4 regions of the Bacillus methanolicus genome follow, and region 3 is predicted to be linked to each of the others. Evidence: riboswitches for the same ligand, from Rfam matches in the RefSeq annotation. Region 3 holds a riboswitch; each other region holds the start of a gene.
The links. Region 3 has a riboswitch for S-adenosylmethionine ahead of C0966_RS06640 (LLM class flavin-dependent oxidoreductase). Riboswitches for the same ligand answer to the same signal wherever they lie in the genome.
Positions count from the first base shown of each region.

Region 1 (4,215 bases), 970 kb from region 3:
TTAAAAACGATTTTCCGGCTTTAGGGATTTTATCAAACACTTCAAGTGATTGCGGTTCACGGTAAATGTTATAGCCGCCGAATAATTCATCTGCTCCTTCACCGGATAAAACAACCGTCACATGCTTTCTTGCTTCGCGTGCAACAAAATATAATGGAACGCATGCAGGGTCTGCAAGCGGATCATCCATATGCCACATAATTTTCGGAAGTTCGTTCATATATTCTTCAGGCGAAATCACATAGCTGATGTTTTCAACGCCAAGCTTCTCAGCCGTCTCTTTCGCTACATCAATTTCACTGAATCCATTGCGTCCAAACCCTACTGAGAATGTCTTTATTGCAGGATGAAACTCTTTTGCAATCGAAGCAATAAGGGAAGAATCGATTCCACCTGAAAGGAATGAACCGACAGGCACATCGCTTCGCATGTGAATTTTTACTGAATCAAATAAAACATCTCGAATTTCTTTAATAAATTCATCTTCTGATTTATGAACAGGGTTGAAAGAAGCCTTCCAATAACGCTTAATTTCCATTGGCGAGCCGACTTTTTTGATAAAATAATGGCCGGGCTCAAGTTTTTTTATTCCTTCAGACAACGTATTTGGTTCTGGCACAAATTGATACGTTAAATAATGCTGCAATGACTCGTAGTTTAATACATCGTTCTCAATTGCTAATAGAATACTTTTCTTTTCAGATGCAAAGAACGTTTTGTCACCATCTTCAAAATAGAAGAAAGGCTTAATACCAAAAGGATCGCGTGCACCGTACAGGGTTTGCTCCTGTTTATCCCAAATCACAAATGCGAACATGCCGCGAAGCTTTTCAACCGCCTTTTCTTTCAAATGGCTGTAAAGGGCAACAATAACCTCTGTATCAGATTCTGTAGCAAATGTAAGCCCTTCTTTAAGCAGCTCTTCGCGAAGTTCAACATAGTTATAAACTTCTCCGTTAAAAATGATCCAATAACGTTCATTTTCATAACTTAAAGGCTGGTGGCCGGATTCCAGATCAATGATGCTCAAACGACGGAAACCGAATTGTATATGGTCATCAAAGAAATAGCCGTCATCATCCGGTCCGCGATGGGTAATAATATTATTCATATTTTTAAACAGCAGTTTTTGTTCGTTGCGATATTCTTGTGCTTTCTCATGTACACAACCAATAAAACCACACATTATGTACGTCACCTTCTCCGTTTTTTCGAAAATAATATAAAAAATTATTACCTGTAATCATTCGTCATTCAACAAAAACATACTCTCTAATACTACCACTATTCACATTAAAAATGCACTTAGAACACAAAAAAATCGCCGGGAAAAATCAGGTATTAATTGAAGTTTACACGAATTTATATCGAAGTAAACCCCAATTGACAGCTCTCTAAAAAACGAGCATGTAGCTCCGCCCCTTTTCCACAAAAAATAGACGGAGAAATAAAACGGGAGTTACATAATTCAATGCAACTCCCATCGAATGTTAAATTTGTGCCTGTTGCTTTAAAGCTTCTGCTTTATCCGTACGCTCCCAAGGAAGGTCGATATCATTGCGTCCAAAATGGCCGTATGCTGCAGTCTGTTTGTAAATCGGACGGCGAAGGTCTAGCATCTTAATGATCCCTGCAGGGCGAAGGTCAAAGTTTTTGTTGACAAGGTCAACAAGAACATCTTCACTAACTTTTCCTGTACCAAATGTATCAATTGAAATCGATACCGGCTTGGCAACTCCGATCGCATATGCAAGCTGAACCTCAACTTTTTCTGCAAGTCCAGCAGCTACGATATTTTTCGCAACATACCGTGCCGCATAAGCAGCTGAACGGTCAACTTTTGTAGGATCCTTGCCAGAGAAAGCACCGCCGCCGTGGCGTGCATAACCCCCATAAGTATCAACGATAATTTTGCGACCTGTTAGGCCGGCATCCCCTTGAGGGCCTCCGATAACGAATCGGCCTGTCGGGTTGATGAAGTATTTTGTATTTTCATCGATTAATTCTTTTGGAACAACCGGGTCAATAACATATTCTTTAATATTACGCTGAATTTGCTCAAGTGTAATTTCAGGATGATGCTGAGTAGAAATAACGATTGTATCGATGCGTACAGGCTTATCGTTTTCATCATACTCAACAGTCACCTGAGTTTTTCCATCCGGACGAAGGTAAGGAAGAATCTCTTCTTTCCGCACTTCCGTTAATCGGCGGGCAAGCTTATGAGCAAGAGAGATTGGCAAAGGCATAAGCTCTTTTGTTTCGTTGCAGGCAAAGCCGAACATTAATCCCTGGTCTCCTGCTCCGATCGCTTCGATCTCTTCATCAGTCATTTGGCCTTCACGAGCTTCAAGAGCCTTGTCAACACCCATAGCAATATCAGGAGACTGCTCATCAATAGAAGTTAATACCGCACATGTTTCAGCATCAAAACCGTATTTTGCACGGGTGTAGCCAATATTTGCAACTGTTTCACGAACAATTTTAGGGATGTCTACATACGTAGAAGTTGTGATTTCTCCGGTAACCAACACCAAACCAGTAGTTACAGATGTTTCAGCAGCAACACGAGCATTCGCATCTTTTGCTAAAATGGCATCTAAGATTGCATCCGAAATTTGGTCACAAATTTTATCGGGATGACCTTCAGTTACTGATTCAGAAGTAAATAAACGACGTTTTTTTGACAACTGACTTCCTCCTTTATTTCATAATATAGAGCGAGGTTACAGGAAAATGGAAGCGCCTCGCATTAGTCCCTGCAGGCATAAGACGATCTGCGAGGAGGCATCTTTTCAGCCCCGCAGCAGGGCGGCTTATGACCCCCGAACCTGTGCACTGGGGGCTTGACAACTCACAAATCGTATTTCCATAACCTCAATTGATACGGTACTCATTCCCATTAGTATGAAATAAACATGGCAGTTTTATGATGCCTTAACTAAATTTTTTCCGGCATTATTGCCATAGATTGTTTTTGTCAAAACGAAAGACTGCATGCCCTTTGAAATAAACAAAATAAAAAACCTTCCCGCACATGAGGAAAGGTTGAAAACGTCAGGTTTGCGCCTTTCACTCTTATCGTTCAAGGACTTTATCCTTGCCTCAGGTTAGCACCTTTTCTCTAGACGTCTGTATTTCATCATAGAGCAGGTTGCTGGGTTTCATCGGGCCTGTCCCTCCACCATCTCGGGATAAGAGAGTATCCGTTCAAGGTTAAATCATATCTCATTGTGTTAAACGATGTCAATTGTTTTTTTTGCCTAAATTCTGCGCTGGACCTATGTTTTTCTATAGGGAGCAACTTCCGCTGTCGCAATTTTTCCGCAGAAATTTATGCCTGTTTTTTGCCACCCATTTATAAATGGGACTCCCAATCCTGTCAACGAGGGGAGCATGGATCAAAATCCCAAAGAAAAACGTTGCAGGTAAAAGAACAAGCAAGCGCCTTACTGCATAAAATCCTTTATAGATTTTGTTGGACGGAGTAACAATATGAAGTTCTTTCCTTAAATCTTCTTTTCGAAACGGAAAGCAGCTTTGCTTTTTCTCATACTCCTGAAGGGAGATCCACTCAACTTTGCCAAGCCAATCGAGTTTGTTGAATATTCTCTTTGTTTCCTGGCATAATGAGCATGTTTGATCGTACAACGCAATGGTTTTCAAGATGATCATTCCTATTATTTGTTAAACATAAGACTTGGGCAGATAAATCATAATTTATGTCTATTTTAACATACTATTTTAAAAACAGTTCAAAAGTACATTTTTTAAAATATTATTGAAACTTTCATATATAGTATAGACTAATTATTTAAAAGTGTTATACTAATTGATATGTAACCACTTACAAAAAACAAATGAAAAAGGAAGGTAATCATCAGATGAATTCTGTTACGATTCCGAACGAGTTGACTGATTTGTTAAAAGGAAGTAATGTTCAAATTCAATTGTCCGTCCCTCAATTAGTGGAAAAAGTGTTATACCGTAAAGAAGGGGCTTTAACATCAACCGGAGCAGTTCGTGCCACAACCGGGAAATACACCGGGCGTTCGCCTAAGGATAAATATATCGTGGAAGAAGCTTCTACAAAAGATAAAATCGATTGGGGCTCTGTTAACCAGCCAATTTCTGAAGAAGCATTTAATAAACTATATAATAAAGTAATAAACTACTTAAAGGAAAAAGAAGAAATATTTGTATTCAAAGGATTTG
Region 1 covers NZ_PNFF01000001.1:2,308,033-2,312,247, forward strand. The annotation lists gene asnB (asparagine synthase (glutamine-hydrolyzing)) at 1-1,186, opposite strand, end outside; gene metK (methionine adenosyltransferase) at 1,491-2,690, opposite strand; SAM riboswitch class I at 3,076-3,201, opposite strand; gene C0966_RS11525 (thiol-disulfide oxidoreductase DCC family protein) at 3,292-3,675, opposite strand; gene pckA (phosphoenolpyruvate carboxykinase (ATP)) at 3,885-4,215, shown strand, end outside.
Region 1: it holds a riboswitch for S-adenosylmethionine, as region 3 does, so the genes downstream of both, metK (methionine adenosyltransferase) here and C0966_RS06640 (LLM class flavin-dependent oxidoreductase) in region 3, are expected to answer to the same signal.

Region 2 (4,215 bases), on a different contig from region 3:
ATGACAACCCTGAATTTGTAAATGAATCTCCGTATGAAAAAGCATGGATGATTGTAATCGAACCATCTGATATAAGTGAAGTCGACAACTTAATGACAGCTGAACAATATGAAGAAATGATAAAAGAAGATTAATTTTGAAAGCGCCTTGAAGTTTCAAGGCGTTTTTTTCATGATTTTTACAAACGTATTTCCAAGGCTTGTCTTTTGCAATCATTCTAAAAATAAGTAACAATAGAGTTATCTGCAATGGAGGAGATTACACAAAAAGAACGAAAACTGAATATGGTGATGTAAGAATATTACTCTATTCACAGGTGATAAAGATGATCGAAGAAAAAATTGAGAAAGTCTTAATTGTTGAAGGAAAATCTGATAAAAGAAAAGTCAAAAGCATTGTAAAGGAGCCTGTTGAAATTTTTTGCACAAATGGAACAATCAGTATGACAAAGCTTGATGAATGGATTGATCTCCTTTTTGAAAAGGATGTTTATATACTTGTTGATTCAGATGAAGCAGGTGAAAAGCTGCGCAAGCTATTAAAAAGGGAATTTCCTAACGCTGAACATTTATACATTGACAGGATGTACAGGGAAGTAGCGACTGCGCCGGAACATCATTTAGCAACCGTACTATTAGGAGCGAACATTGATGTTCACACCCATTATTTAAAAAAGGATGATTATTTTTAAGATGAAGGAATGGACACAGCAAGATATAAAAAATTCAGTGAAAGATAAAAAAACAGCAGCGATCTATTTTTATACTCCTTTATGCGGAACATGCCAGGTTGGAGGAAAGATGCTTGAAGTTGTTTCAGAATTACTGCCGTTGATTCCCTTCGGTAAAGCGGATTTAAATTATATGCCCGATCTTGCAAAAGAGCTTTCAATTGAAAGTGTGCCGTGTTTACTTTTGGTAAAAGATGGGGAATTGATGGAAAAAATCTATGCTCTTCGTTCTGTTCCTTATTTATTGGATAAAATTAAAACGACATTAAGTTAATGAAGAATCAGGTGTTTTAATCCTGGTTCATTTTTTTTTTTAGACTAAATAAAACTAGAATAATCGTGAAGTTGTATGATTTGACATATTTCTCGGGAAATGATCGGTATTGTTATTTTTAATGTCGAACGTGTGATAGAGGTATTAACAAATAACAAGGAATATATTAATGCTGAAATTAATTTCTTACTAAAAGGATAATATTAGTTGACTATGAGAATAAAAGATGATAATATCATTTTAAATATTCTAACTAGTTTGACGGAAAAAATTATAATCTTATCTAGAGCGGCGGAGGGACTGGCCCAATGAAGCCCGGCAACCGGTTTTATACACGGTGCTAATTCCAGCAGAGCAGCCGCTCTGAAAGATAAGAAGAGATGATCAAGACCCCTCTTCTTATGGAAGAGGGTTTTTTTATCTATATTTTGAAAAAATTTTCATTAATTTTAAGGAGAGTTGATGATGACAGAAAAACAAAAGAATTATCGCCTTGAAACATTAGGAGTTCACGGGGGGTTATCTCCTGATCCGGTAACAGGGGCAAGAGCTGTGCCAATCTATCAAAATAACGCTTATCAATTTAAGAATACGGAACATGCTGCAAATCTATTTGCATTAAAAGAGCCTGGCTATATTTATACACGGATTCACAATCCAACTGTCACAGTATTCGAAGAGAGGGTTGCATTGCTTGAAGGCGGTGTTGGCGCGTTGGCACTTGCCAGCGGACAGACTGCCATCACTCTCGCTATCTTAAATATTGCTGAAGCAGGAGACGAAATTGTAGCAGCTTCCAATCTATATGGAGGAACGTACAACCTATTTACTGTTACGCTTCCGAAATATGGCATCAATGTTAAGTTGGTTGATTCTACCGATCCGGAAAATTTCCGCAAGGCTATTACGGAAAAAACAAAGGCTGTTTTTGCTGAAACAATCGGGAACCCTTCTTTAAGAGTGCTGGACATTGAAAAAGTTGCAAATATTGCCCATGAAGCGGGAATTCCGTTGATAATTGATAATACATTTGCCACCCCATACCTTTGCCGTCCAATCGAGCATGGAGCCGATATTGTCATCCATTCTGCAACAAAATGGATTGTAGGAAATGGAACAACATTAGGCGGAATTATTGTCGATGGCGGAAAATTCAATTGGAATTCACCAAAATTCCCTGGTTTCACTGAACCGGATCCAAGCTATCATAATATTGTTTACAGTGAGGCGCTTGGTCCTCTCGCTTATATTGTAAAAGCCCGTGTTCAGCTTCTTAGAGATTTGGGCCCGGCATTAAGCCCGCAAAATGCTTTCCAATTCACTTTGGGTCTGGAGACGCTCCATGTGCGGATGAAAGAACACGTTGCAAACGCACAAAAAATCGTCAGCTATTTGGAAAACCATCCGGCTGTAAAATGGATTTTGTATCCAGGACATGAAAGCCATCCTGATAAAGCTCTTGCAGAAAAGTATTTGCCAAAAGGAGCTGGCTCAATCGTTGTTTTCGGAATCGAAGGAGGACGGGAGGCCGGCGCCAAACTGATCAATTCTCTAACACTTTGGGCGCATGTTGCCAATGTCGGAGATGCAAAAAGTTTAATCATCCATCCGGCAAGCACTACTCATCAGCAGTTAGATGCTGAAGGATTAAAAGCTGCCGGGGTTCCTGAGGATCTCATTCGTCTTTCAGTCGGCATCGAGCATGTGGATGACTTAATTGAAGACCTTGAGCAGGCAATTGAAGCGGCTACAGGTATTACATCACTCTCCGCAAAAGCTTAGAAATTCAAAAAATGACTTATAATCAACAAATAATAATGCAAAAATATGTCATTGACACCTTTTTATATCCGTGATAGGATAACGTTTGTAATTAATTGTTGCTTAAATCTATTAAATTATTAATTGAATAGAGAATGATGTTTCGCTCTTATCAAGAGAGGTGGAGGGATGTGCCCTATGAAACCCGGCAACCGTCACTGCCATTTATGCAGTGAAATGGTGCCAATTCACACAAAGCATAAGCTTTGAAAGATGAGAGAAAGGATAGATAATGATAAAGCCTTTCTGCTCATGTGCAGAAAGGCTTTTTATATAATCCGAACAGGGCGAGCAGCGGAAATGCCGAATGAATTTCCGTCTCCTGTTGAAATATAAGTTGAAACACCAATAAGCAGCCTGAGATTACAAAATGATAACGATCTATGTGTTAACTCGGATATAAAGAAGGTGAATCATTTGATTACAATAAAAAACGTGAAAAAGATTTATCCTTCCAAACACGGCCAAGTGAAAGCGGTTGATAATGTCAACCTAGAGATAAAAGAAGGAGAGATCTTTGGAGTCATTGGCTATAGCGGCGCCGGTAAAAGTACATTAATCCGGATGCTGAACGGTCTTGAAATTCCGACAGAAGGTTCCATCACAGTAGCGGGCAGGGAAGTTTCAAAAATCAGAGGGAGTGAGCTGCGAAAAGCCCGCCACGAAATCGGCATGATTTTCCAACACTTCAACTTGCTTTGGTCTCGCACCGTTCGCGAAAATATCGCATTTCCCCTTGAAATTGCAGGAGTCAATCGAACAGAACGGCTTAAACGCGTGGATGAGTTAATAAAGCTTGTCGGGCTTGAAGGAAGAGAAGATGCATACCCTTCTCAGCTCAGCGGCGGACAAAAGCAAAGAGTTGGTATTGCCAGGGCACTTGCCAACAATCCAAAAGTCCTTTTGTGTGATGAAGCAACATCTGCATTGGATCCGCAAACAACCGATTCCATTCTTGAATTGCTTGTGGATATAAATAAGCGGTTAGGTTTAACCATCGTCCTGATTACGCATGAAATGCATGTCATCAGAAAAATATGCCATCGCGTTGCGGTCATGGAAGGCGGCAAAGTCGTTGAACTCGGATCTGTCCTGGAAGTATTTAAGAACCCTCAGCAGCCGATTACAAAGAGGTTTGTTCAACAGGTTACAGAACCTGAGGAAACAAAAGAAACCGTTCAGCACTTGCTTGATAGCTATCCGCATGGACAAGTAGTCAAGCTGACGTTTGTCGGGGATGCTGCTCAACAGCCGCTTATGACAAACCTTATACGTAATTACCAGGTTACGGCGAATATTTTGCAGGGCAAAATTTCGCAAACCCAAAACGGGTCTTATGGCACTTTATTTATTCACATAGATGGTGAAGATGAAGAGATAACAAAAGCGG
Region 2 covers NZ_PNFF01000002.1:19,558-23,772, reverse strand. The annotation lists gene gcvH (glycine cleavage system protein GcvH) at 1-134, shown strand, start outside; gene C0966_RS11875 (toprim domain-containing protein) at 326-691, shown strand; gene C0966_RS11870 (thioredoxin family protein) at 693-1,004, shown strand; SAM riboswitch class I at 1,281-1,381, shown strand; gene C0966_RS11865 (O-acetylhomoserine aminocarboxypropyltransferase/cysteine synthase family protein) at 1,470-2,786, shown strand; SAM riboswitch class I at 2,932-3,045, shown strand; gene C0966_RS11860 (methionine ABC transporter ATP-binding protein) at 3,243-4,215, shown strand, end outside.
Region 2: it holds a riboswitch for S-adenosylmethionine, as region 3 does, so the genes downstream of both, C0966_RS11865 (O-acetylhomoserine aminocarboxypropyltransferase/cysteine synthase family protein) here and C0966_RS06640 (LLM class flavin-dependent oxidoreductase) in region 3, are expected to answer to the same signal.

Region 3 (4,215 bases):
TGCGATGATCTATCTTTATATATTTGTATGCATGAACCGATGGTACATCATACTGCTTCGGAATGGTTTGCTGAAGGATTCAGCCAACGATTTTCTTTCTTTAATCATGAAAAAATCACTTTCGAATGGGCAGAAAAAGAAAAAATAATCCTTTCTCACTTTCCATTTTCTTCTGAAGTTGTTGTAAAAGTGCCATTAAAAGAAGTCAAAAAAGCAGATATAGCGAATTACGGCATTGCAAAAGCGTACAAACACACACCGAAAAAAGAACGAGTGGTTCAATTCGTACCTAAATGAATATAGTCACAACTGGCTGTTGGAACATTTGAAAGCGGTTGCAATTATTTAAACTAGATCCAAGCTAATGTTTAGGTGCCTCTTCAGCAAGCAAAAGGCTGTGCAATCCTTCACTTGTTGAAGAGGAATATTTTGCTTCTTTTCCGTTTAGTTATTAACAGTGATCCTTCTATATTGGCTGCCAGGATGATCTTCTGGCAATAAACTGCTTCCATGGTCAAAGAGCTTTTGCCTTAATGTACCATTTTTATATTCTGTTTTGTAAAGGCCTCTCTTTTGCAGGATTGGCACGACTAAATCGATAAAATCCTCAAGGCTTCCCGGTGTAACAAGGTGGTTTAGGTTAAATCCGTCAACACCGGATGCTTCAAAATGATATTGAATGGCGTCTGCTACTTCTGTTGGATTTCCGACAATCACTTGCTCCCTGTCAATATTTTCGAGCCTGGAAAGTGCTTCACCGATTTTTAGTTTTTTCGATGCATCCTTTGTTAAGGATGCTGCCTTATAATGTCCGTGTTCTGTTGGTTTAAACTCAAAAGGCTGATCCAAATCTGATTTTTCATATTGCGACAAATCATAACCGCTCGCCCCGCCAAATTGCGCTTTTGCTGCATCCGGGCTCCAAAGGCGGTTTAATTCCTGATATTTTTGCTCCGCTTCCTCAGTGGTTTCGCCCACAATAACTGTAAGGAAAGAAAACACTTTAATATTGTCAGGGTTCCGGCCATATTTTTCGGCACGTTTCTTAATATCTTCTGTATAGAACCTGATCCTCTCCGGAGTTGGACCTCCCACAAATACACATTCCGCATGCTTCGCAGCAAATTCCCTTCCCCGTTCAGATACCCCGGCCTGATATAGTACTGGCGTACGCTGCAGAGAAGGTTCACTTAAATGCGGGCCCTCTACATGAAAAAATTCTCCAGAATGGTTGATTTCATGGACTTTTGCAGGGTCTACCAAAACTCCATTCTTAACATCCTCTATGACAGCCCCATCTTCCCAGCTTGATTCCCATAATTTATAACAAACCTCCAAATACTCATCCGCTATATCATAACGCCGGTCATGTTTGATCATCTCATGCAGACCGAAATTCCTTGCTGCATTAGGCAGATAGGAAGTAACAACATTCCACGCGATTCTTCCTTTCGTCAAATGGTCCAACGTAGAAAAACGTCTTGCATGGGCAAAAGGAGGTTCATATGTCGTACTAACCGTAAAAGCAAACGATAAATGTTTTGTCACGCTTGCCATAACCGGGATCACAAGTGCAGCGTCAATTAAAGGAATTTGCATACCATCACGTATGGACGGTTCCTTGCTTTGTTTATATGTATCATAGACTCCCAATACATCGGCAAAAAAAACAGCATCAAACTTTCCCCGTTCTAACAGCTTAGCCATTTCAATCCAATAATCAAGTTCTTTGTAACGTCTCTGCCTTTTGCTTTCCGGATGTTTCCACAGCCCATGAGAATTATGCATCGCACTTGTCATTTCAAAGGCATTCAAAATAATTTGTTTTCCCAATATCTTCTCCCCGCTTTCGATTCATTTTTACTGTGTCGTTTACCATCTGACTAAATAAAAAACCCCTTCTTTGAAAAAAGAAGAGGTTCATGATTGAAACTCACTTCTTTTCTCATCTTTCAAGCATTTTGCTTGCTGGAATTGGCACAGTACTTTGAAAAGCCTGTTGCCGAAGTTTCATCGGGCCAGTCCCTCCACCTCTCTAGATAAGAAAACGAAGATCTATTAAGTTGCAATAAAAATTTTGATGCACGTATATTCCCAAATATTCTATAGATTTTGTTGGTTTTTAATTTAAACGATTCTTAATAAACTGTCAATATTAATTTGTAAAATTTAAAAAATTTATAAAAAGTCGGTTTAAGAATATTCAATTTTCAACTGGAGCTAATTTATTTCTAGTTATTATCGAATTCAATTTGATAAACTGCAACCTAATTATGATACAATAGTGATCAAAGGAGGTGAGAAAAATGACAAAGAAAATTTTAGGAGATATTTTAAAAGAGCTTCAATCGCTGAAGGCTGATATTACTGAGTTGAAAGATGGACAACATAGAATTGAAACGAAGGAACTAAAAACCATAAGATCAGACATCACAGTGTTGAAGCAAGGACAAACTGAGATGAACGCTGACATTTCTGAGTTGAAGCAAGGACAAATCGAAATGAGGTCTGATATTGCCCAGCTTAAAGAAGGACAACATCGATTGGAGCAAGGGTATACTGAACTGAAGTCTGATGTTGCCGAGTTAAAAGAAGGACAACTTAGATTAGAGCAAGGCTATAATGAATTGAAGTCTGATGTTGTCGAGTTAAAAGAAGGACAACATAAACTGGAGCAAGGACAAATTGAATTAAAATCTGATTTTGCCTTGCTAAAAGAAGGACAACATAGATTGGAACAAGGACATATAGAATTGAAGTCTGATGTTGCCCAGCTTAAGGACGGACAACTTCAACTGGAAAAAGGTCAAGATGAGATCAAAGATACTTTGAGACACTTTGCGACTTTGACGATTGAGAACTTTACGAACTTAGAAAAGAACTTAGAATGGCAGTAAACGAAATTAAATCGGATGTGGAGGATATTAAACGACAAACAAATTAGAAGATCACTGTTACAAGACAGGATTTTATCCACATGTCTATCTTACGAGATTTCCTCTGGTTGAATTCGTTATTAACCCATACCTGCTTAATCCCTTTTGCAAAATAAAAAAATGAGCCAATGTTTTGGCCCATTTCAAAAAGTGTACTAAACACCTCGTTTATTACCCCAAACATACGTATGCAATTGCGGGAGAACTTTCACATTTTTTAAGTCAGAATCCATCATAACTTTGTTGATAAGCCATTCATATTTTCCTAAAAGATAGGAAACTAGTTTTTGATTTTCGGTCGAAGTAATGTCTTCATTTCCCACCTGCAAAAAGAATGAGACATCAGGGTATCTTTGATGAACTTTCTTCGCATATTCATAATCTTGATCATCAAAAACGACGATCTTCAAACTAATATTCTGAGAAGAATTTTTTCGGTCTAAGTTTTTTATGATCATATCAAGTACGTCAAAATCGGTGACCATGTTTGAGCTTGGCGGTTTCGGTGAAAGTGTTAATTCATCAATATAAAAGAACCAATCTTGCCACTTGCTTCCTTGTGTTTCTAAACAAATTTTGATGTTATTCTCTTTTAAAAGCTGAATCAAGGATCGTAAATTTTTTAATAATGCCGGATTGCCGCCTGAAATTGTTACAAACGAAAAACCATCCCCGCCAAGCTTTTTAAGCTCAGACCAAATTTCTTCAGCTTCCATTTGCCTCACTAAATCCTTGCCTGTTCCGTCCCACGTAAATGAAGAATCACACCAGGAACATGAATAATCACAACCCGCAGTTCTTACAAACATTGTTTTTTGTCCAATCACCATTCCTTCTCCTTGGATGGTAGGACCAAATATCTCCATGACCGGGATTTTACTCAACTTCCATCCACTCCCGTCTAGCTTCCGCATAACTGGTAGGAGTTTCATAAAGCCGCACAAACTCCACTCTGGCCCCGAGATATTTTTGCTGTCTGTCTTCTTTTTCCAACGCTTCTTTCATTTTTTCAAAAATCCAGACGACCATGTTTTCTGCAGTCGTATTCATAGGCGGAAGTGTTTCATTTAAGTATTTATGATCAAGATAAATTTCAATTTCCTGTTTCCAAATATCCTTTATATCACTGAAATCAATCAGTAATCCTCTTTCGTCCACATATCCGCTCAAGCCAAAGATAACTTTATACGTATGGCCGTGAAGATTTTTGCATTTGCCTTCATAACAATGCAAATGATGAGCTGAATCAAAGGTAAATTCCTTGCTGACAAGGACACGC
Region 3 covers NZ_PNFF01000001.1:1,333,868-1,338,082, forward strand. The annotation lists gene C0966_RS06635 (DUF3891 family protein) at 1-297, shown strand, start outside; gene C0966_RS06640 (LLM class flavin-dependent oxidoreductase) at 445-1,833, opposite strand; SAM riboswitch class I at 1,943-2,046, opposite strand; gene C0966_RS06645 (hypothetical protein) at 2,307-2,897, shown strand; gene queE (7-carboxy-7-deazaguanine synthase QueE) at 3,092-3,820, opposite strand; gene queD (6-carboxytetrahydropterin synthase QueD) at 3,813-4,215, opposite strand, start outside.

Region 4 (4,215 bases), 1.2 Mb from region 3:
GGCTTGGAAAAAATATAAACCGATTCAATTGGTGCTCCTTTTGCTTTTGCCATTAAGGCTGCTGCTCCTGCTGTTGAACCGAAATCCACGCTTTTGCTGTTTAAAAACTCAAGCGCCTTGTTGCTGCCTTGGCTAAGAACATATTCCACTTTAATACCTTCTTTTTCAAAGACTTCTTCAGCCCAGCCAAACTCTTTCAAAATAAGGCTCGTCGGGGAATAGTAAGCATAATCAAGCACAATTTTTTCAGGTTTTTCTCCTTTTGCACCCGTGCTGTTCGAGCAGCCGGCAACTCCGAACAATAGCAGCAATCCTGCCAATATTCCAAACCATTTCTTCATCTCATTAGTCTCCTCTCTTCTCTCCTAATCTTTAAATCTCGCATGCATAAGTGACAATTGTTCCTCGGAGGCGCTGCGCTTCTTTATACGTACAGCGATTATGAACAACCTCGAGTCCTGCTTCTTTTGCAATTTCCACTGCTTTTGGTGAAATAACGCCTTCCTGAAGCCAGAAAACTTTTGGCTGAACTTCTGCCGCTTCTTTTGCAATCTCAATTGCTGCCTCTGGGCTGCGGAAGATTTGCACAATGTCAATCTTAAATGGAACTGATTTTAAATCAGGATATGCTTGTTCTCCAAGTACTTCTGTTTCTCTCGGATTGACCGGAACAATTTTATATCCAAGCCGCTTCATTTTCCGTGCCAATCGATTGCTCGGACGCCCCGGGTTGCTGCTTAAACCGACAATTGCCAGCGTTTTTGGCCGCTGTATTTCTTTCCCATCAACAACTTCCCGGACAAATGGCGATTGGAGCGCCCAGCGGATAACCCCCTCGTCATTTACTGCCGTATCTCCTTTTTCAGCACCCTTTGAAGAAATTCCGGTCGCCTGATAAAAAGCCTGGTCTAAATCATTTATCAGATCACGAACCGATTCAAGCCCAACAGACAAACGGATCAATTCTTCACTGACACCTGTTTTCTTAAGATCTTCTGCACTCAACTGCTGATGTGTCGTTGAAGCCGGATGTATAATGAGTGACTTCGCGTCCCCGACATTAGCAACATGGGACCATAAAGCTATATGGTCGATTACTTTTTTACCCGCTTCCCGGCCGCCTTTAATTCCGAAATTCACAATTGAACCAAAGCCGTTTCTCAAGTATTTTTTCGCAAGTTCGTGAGCAGGGTGGTCTTCCAGGCCAGGGTATGATACCCACTCTACTGCCGGATGAGATTTCAAAAATTGAGCAACCTTTAACGCATTTTCAGTATGTTTTTCCATCCGAAGATGAAGCGTTTCAAGCCCTTGCAGCAACAGGAATGCATTTTGCGGGCTTAAGCAAGAACCAAAGTCCCTTAACAGCTGAACTCTCAGCTTTGTACTAAAGGCTAACGTTCCAAAATCATTTGCATATCTGATGCCGTTGTAGCTTGGATCAGGTTCTGTGAATCCAGGGAATTTTCCGTTATTCCAGTTGAAGCGCCCCCCATCAATAACAAGGCCGCCAATCGCTGTACCGTGTCCGCCAATCCATTTAGTTGCCGAGTGAACGACAATATCAGCTCCCCATTGAATCGGTTTGCAAATGTATGGGGTGGCAAACGTATTATCTATTATCAATGGAATTCCATTTTCATGCGCAATCTCTGCCACCGCTTCAATATCTAAAACATGAAGGCTCGGATTTCCGATAATCTCTCCATATAGAGCTTTCGTTTTTGGTGTAATCGCTTTGCGGAAATTTTCCGGATCTTTTGGATCGACAAAATGAACATTAATTCCGTATTTCGGAAGTGTAACGGCGAATAAATTATATGTACCACCGTAAAGATTGGATGCTGCAACAATTTCATCACCTGCCTGAGCAATATTCATAATGGATAAAGCAATTGCTGCCATTCCTGATGAAGTGGCAACTGCTGCTACTCCGTCTTCAAGCAGGGCAATTCTCTTTTCGAGGACATCGACTGTTGGATTTCCTATTCTTGAATAAATGTTTCCAGGTTCATCGAGCGAAAATAAGCTCTGGGCATGTTCGGTGTTATGAAATACATATGAGGTTGTTTGGTAAATCGGAACAGCCCGAGAACCGGTTGTTGGATCCGGTGATTGCCCTCCATGTAAAAGAATCGTCTCTACATCGTACGTATCATATTGTTTTGCCATTGTTTTTTCCTCCTAAATATAATTATTTTTATTGGTTTAGTAGGTTTAATACTTACATTTATTTGTGTTTTTTTACTATTCCGAAATCTATTTACGAAAAAACCCCCTCTTCATAAGAAGAGGGGGTTCCTCCTCTTATCTTTCAGACAATGAATTGTCTGCAGGAATTGGCACCTTTTCAAGCATTGCTTGAAGGTTGCCGGACTTCATCGGGCCTGATCCCTCCGTCACTCTTGATAAGAGATTGCTGATATTCTAATTTTAATCAATTAAAATATTAATTCGTTAACTTTATAAAGGATTATAATTTAGTTTATGAATCAAGTCAAACATAATTTTTCATTAAACAGAATTTTCAATCGCTTTTTCGAACACTTGAATGATGTCTTCCGGATGTTCAATTCCGACTGATATACGGACAACTTCTTTCGTGATTCCTAATGCTTCTCTTGCTTTAGGAGGCAGAGCACGGTGGGAAGTTGACATCGGATGTGAAACAGTCGTTTCCACTCCGGCAAGCGTCGGAATAATTTTCACCCAAGAAAGTGCACGGAAAAACTTATTTACATCCACTATTTTCGATAGCTCGATTGTGACGATCGCCCCAAAGCCTTCTTCTGAATGGTCAAAAGGATAGTATACTTTAGCCACATTTTCATTTGTCTTTAGAGCTTCGGCCAGCTTCCTGGCATTCTGAGACTGGCTTTTCATTCTTAAAGCGAGAGTTTTCAATCCACGGCATGTAAGCCACGCTTCAAACGGACTGACATTCGCACCGAGATTCACCACTTTTTTCCGTGCTTTGGCAACCATCTCTTCTTTGCCGACAACCACACCGGCCGTAATATCACTGTGTCCGCCAATATATTTTGTCGCACTATGAATAACTAAATCTGCCCCTAGTTTATAAGGATTGCAATGGTAAGGAGATGCAAATGTGTTATCAACAATTGTGACAAGATTGTACTTTTTGGCAAGATCCACAACAGCTTCAAGATTTTCAACTCTCAACAGCGGATTCGTAATTGACTCTGTGTAAAGGAGCTTTGTATTAGACTGAATCGCCTGTTCAACCTGTTGAAGGTCTGAAAATGGTACAAAAGTGGTCTCAATTCCAAGTTGGTTCAATTCATTTTTTAATAAATGAAAGCTTCCTCCATACAGGTCATCTGCAGCAACAATGTGATCACCGCTCTTAACTGCTGACAGCACCCCGGCAAGAATCGCTGAAATCCCGGAAGATGTCGCAACACCTGCTGGAGCCCCCTCGATAGCTGCCACTGCTTCACCGAGTTCATCAGTATTCGGATTGCCCGTACGGGTATATAAGTAGTTGCCTTCTCCCTTGTAATATCGTTCAAGATCATTAAGATCGTCAAACGTAAACGCGGAAGTTTGATAAATCGGGGTAACTTTACTTTTGATCGGGAGTTTTTGTTTTTTTACACTGTGCAATAAATTCGTTTCAAACCTCTCCGTCAACATTTCCACCTTCTTCAAAAAAATTGAAACTTTATCGAGGCTCATATTATGTAGAACAAATCAGATCCAAGCGCCCGTTACCTTCCACCTATATAGGTGAGGAACTACGGGTGATTAGAACATGATAATAAAAAACCTCTTCACAAAGAAGAGGCGTAAAGTTCATATCCTCCTCTTATCTTCCAGAACTTCTGTCTGCAGGATTTGGCACCTTTGCAATGAACCATGCAGGTTGCCGGGCTTCACAGGGCCTGTCCCTCCGCCTCTCCTGATAAGAGTATAATTTCTAAAATTCATAATATTAGCTGGAGTATAACAAAAAACGAGTTGATTCGTCAACTGGGTTTTTAAGATTAAAAGAGGTCCGTTTGAACGAATCCTCTTTCGGTGCCCATCAGTTAATCCTCGGGATTGTTTTGATTTTTTTTGTTTTTTGGTGAAGTAAATTCGACCAACTCTTCACTCGGATTGTTTCCTTTTTTCGCATTGTTGTTTCTTTGTGCGTTTGCATTTGCCGGTTTTGTACGTCCCATTGCAGCTCGACTCCTTTACTAATTTTCA
Region 4 covers NZ_PNFF01000001.1:97,678-101,892, reverse strand. The annotation lists gene C0966_RS00405 (aliphatic sulfonate ABC transporter substrate-binding protein) at 1-341, opposite strand, end outside; gene C0966_RS00400 (PLP-dependent aspartate aminotransferase family protein) at 373-2,172, opposite strand; SAM riboswitch class I at 2,305-2,415, opposite strand; gene C0966_RS00395 (trans-sulfuration enzyme family protein) at 2,515-3,657, opposite strand; SAM riboswitch class I at 3,827-3,932, opposite strand; gene C0966_RS00390 (hypothetical protein) at 4,053-4,187, opposite strand.
Region 4: it holds a riboswitch for S-adenosylmethionine, as region 3 does, so the genes downstream of both, C0966_RS00400 (PLP-dependent aspartate aminotransferase family protein) here and C0966_RS06640 (LLM class flavin-dependent oxidoreductase) in region 3, are expected to answer to the same signal.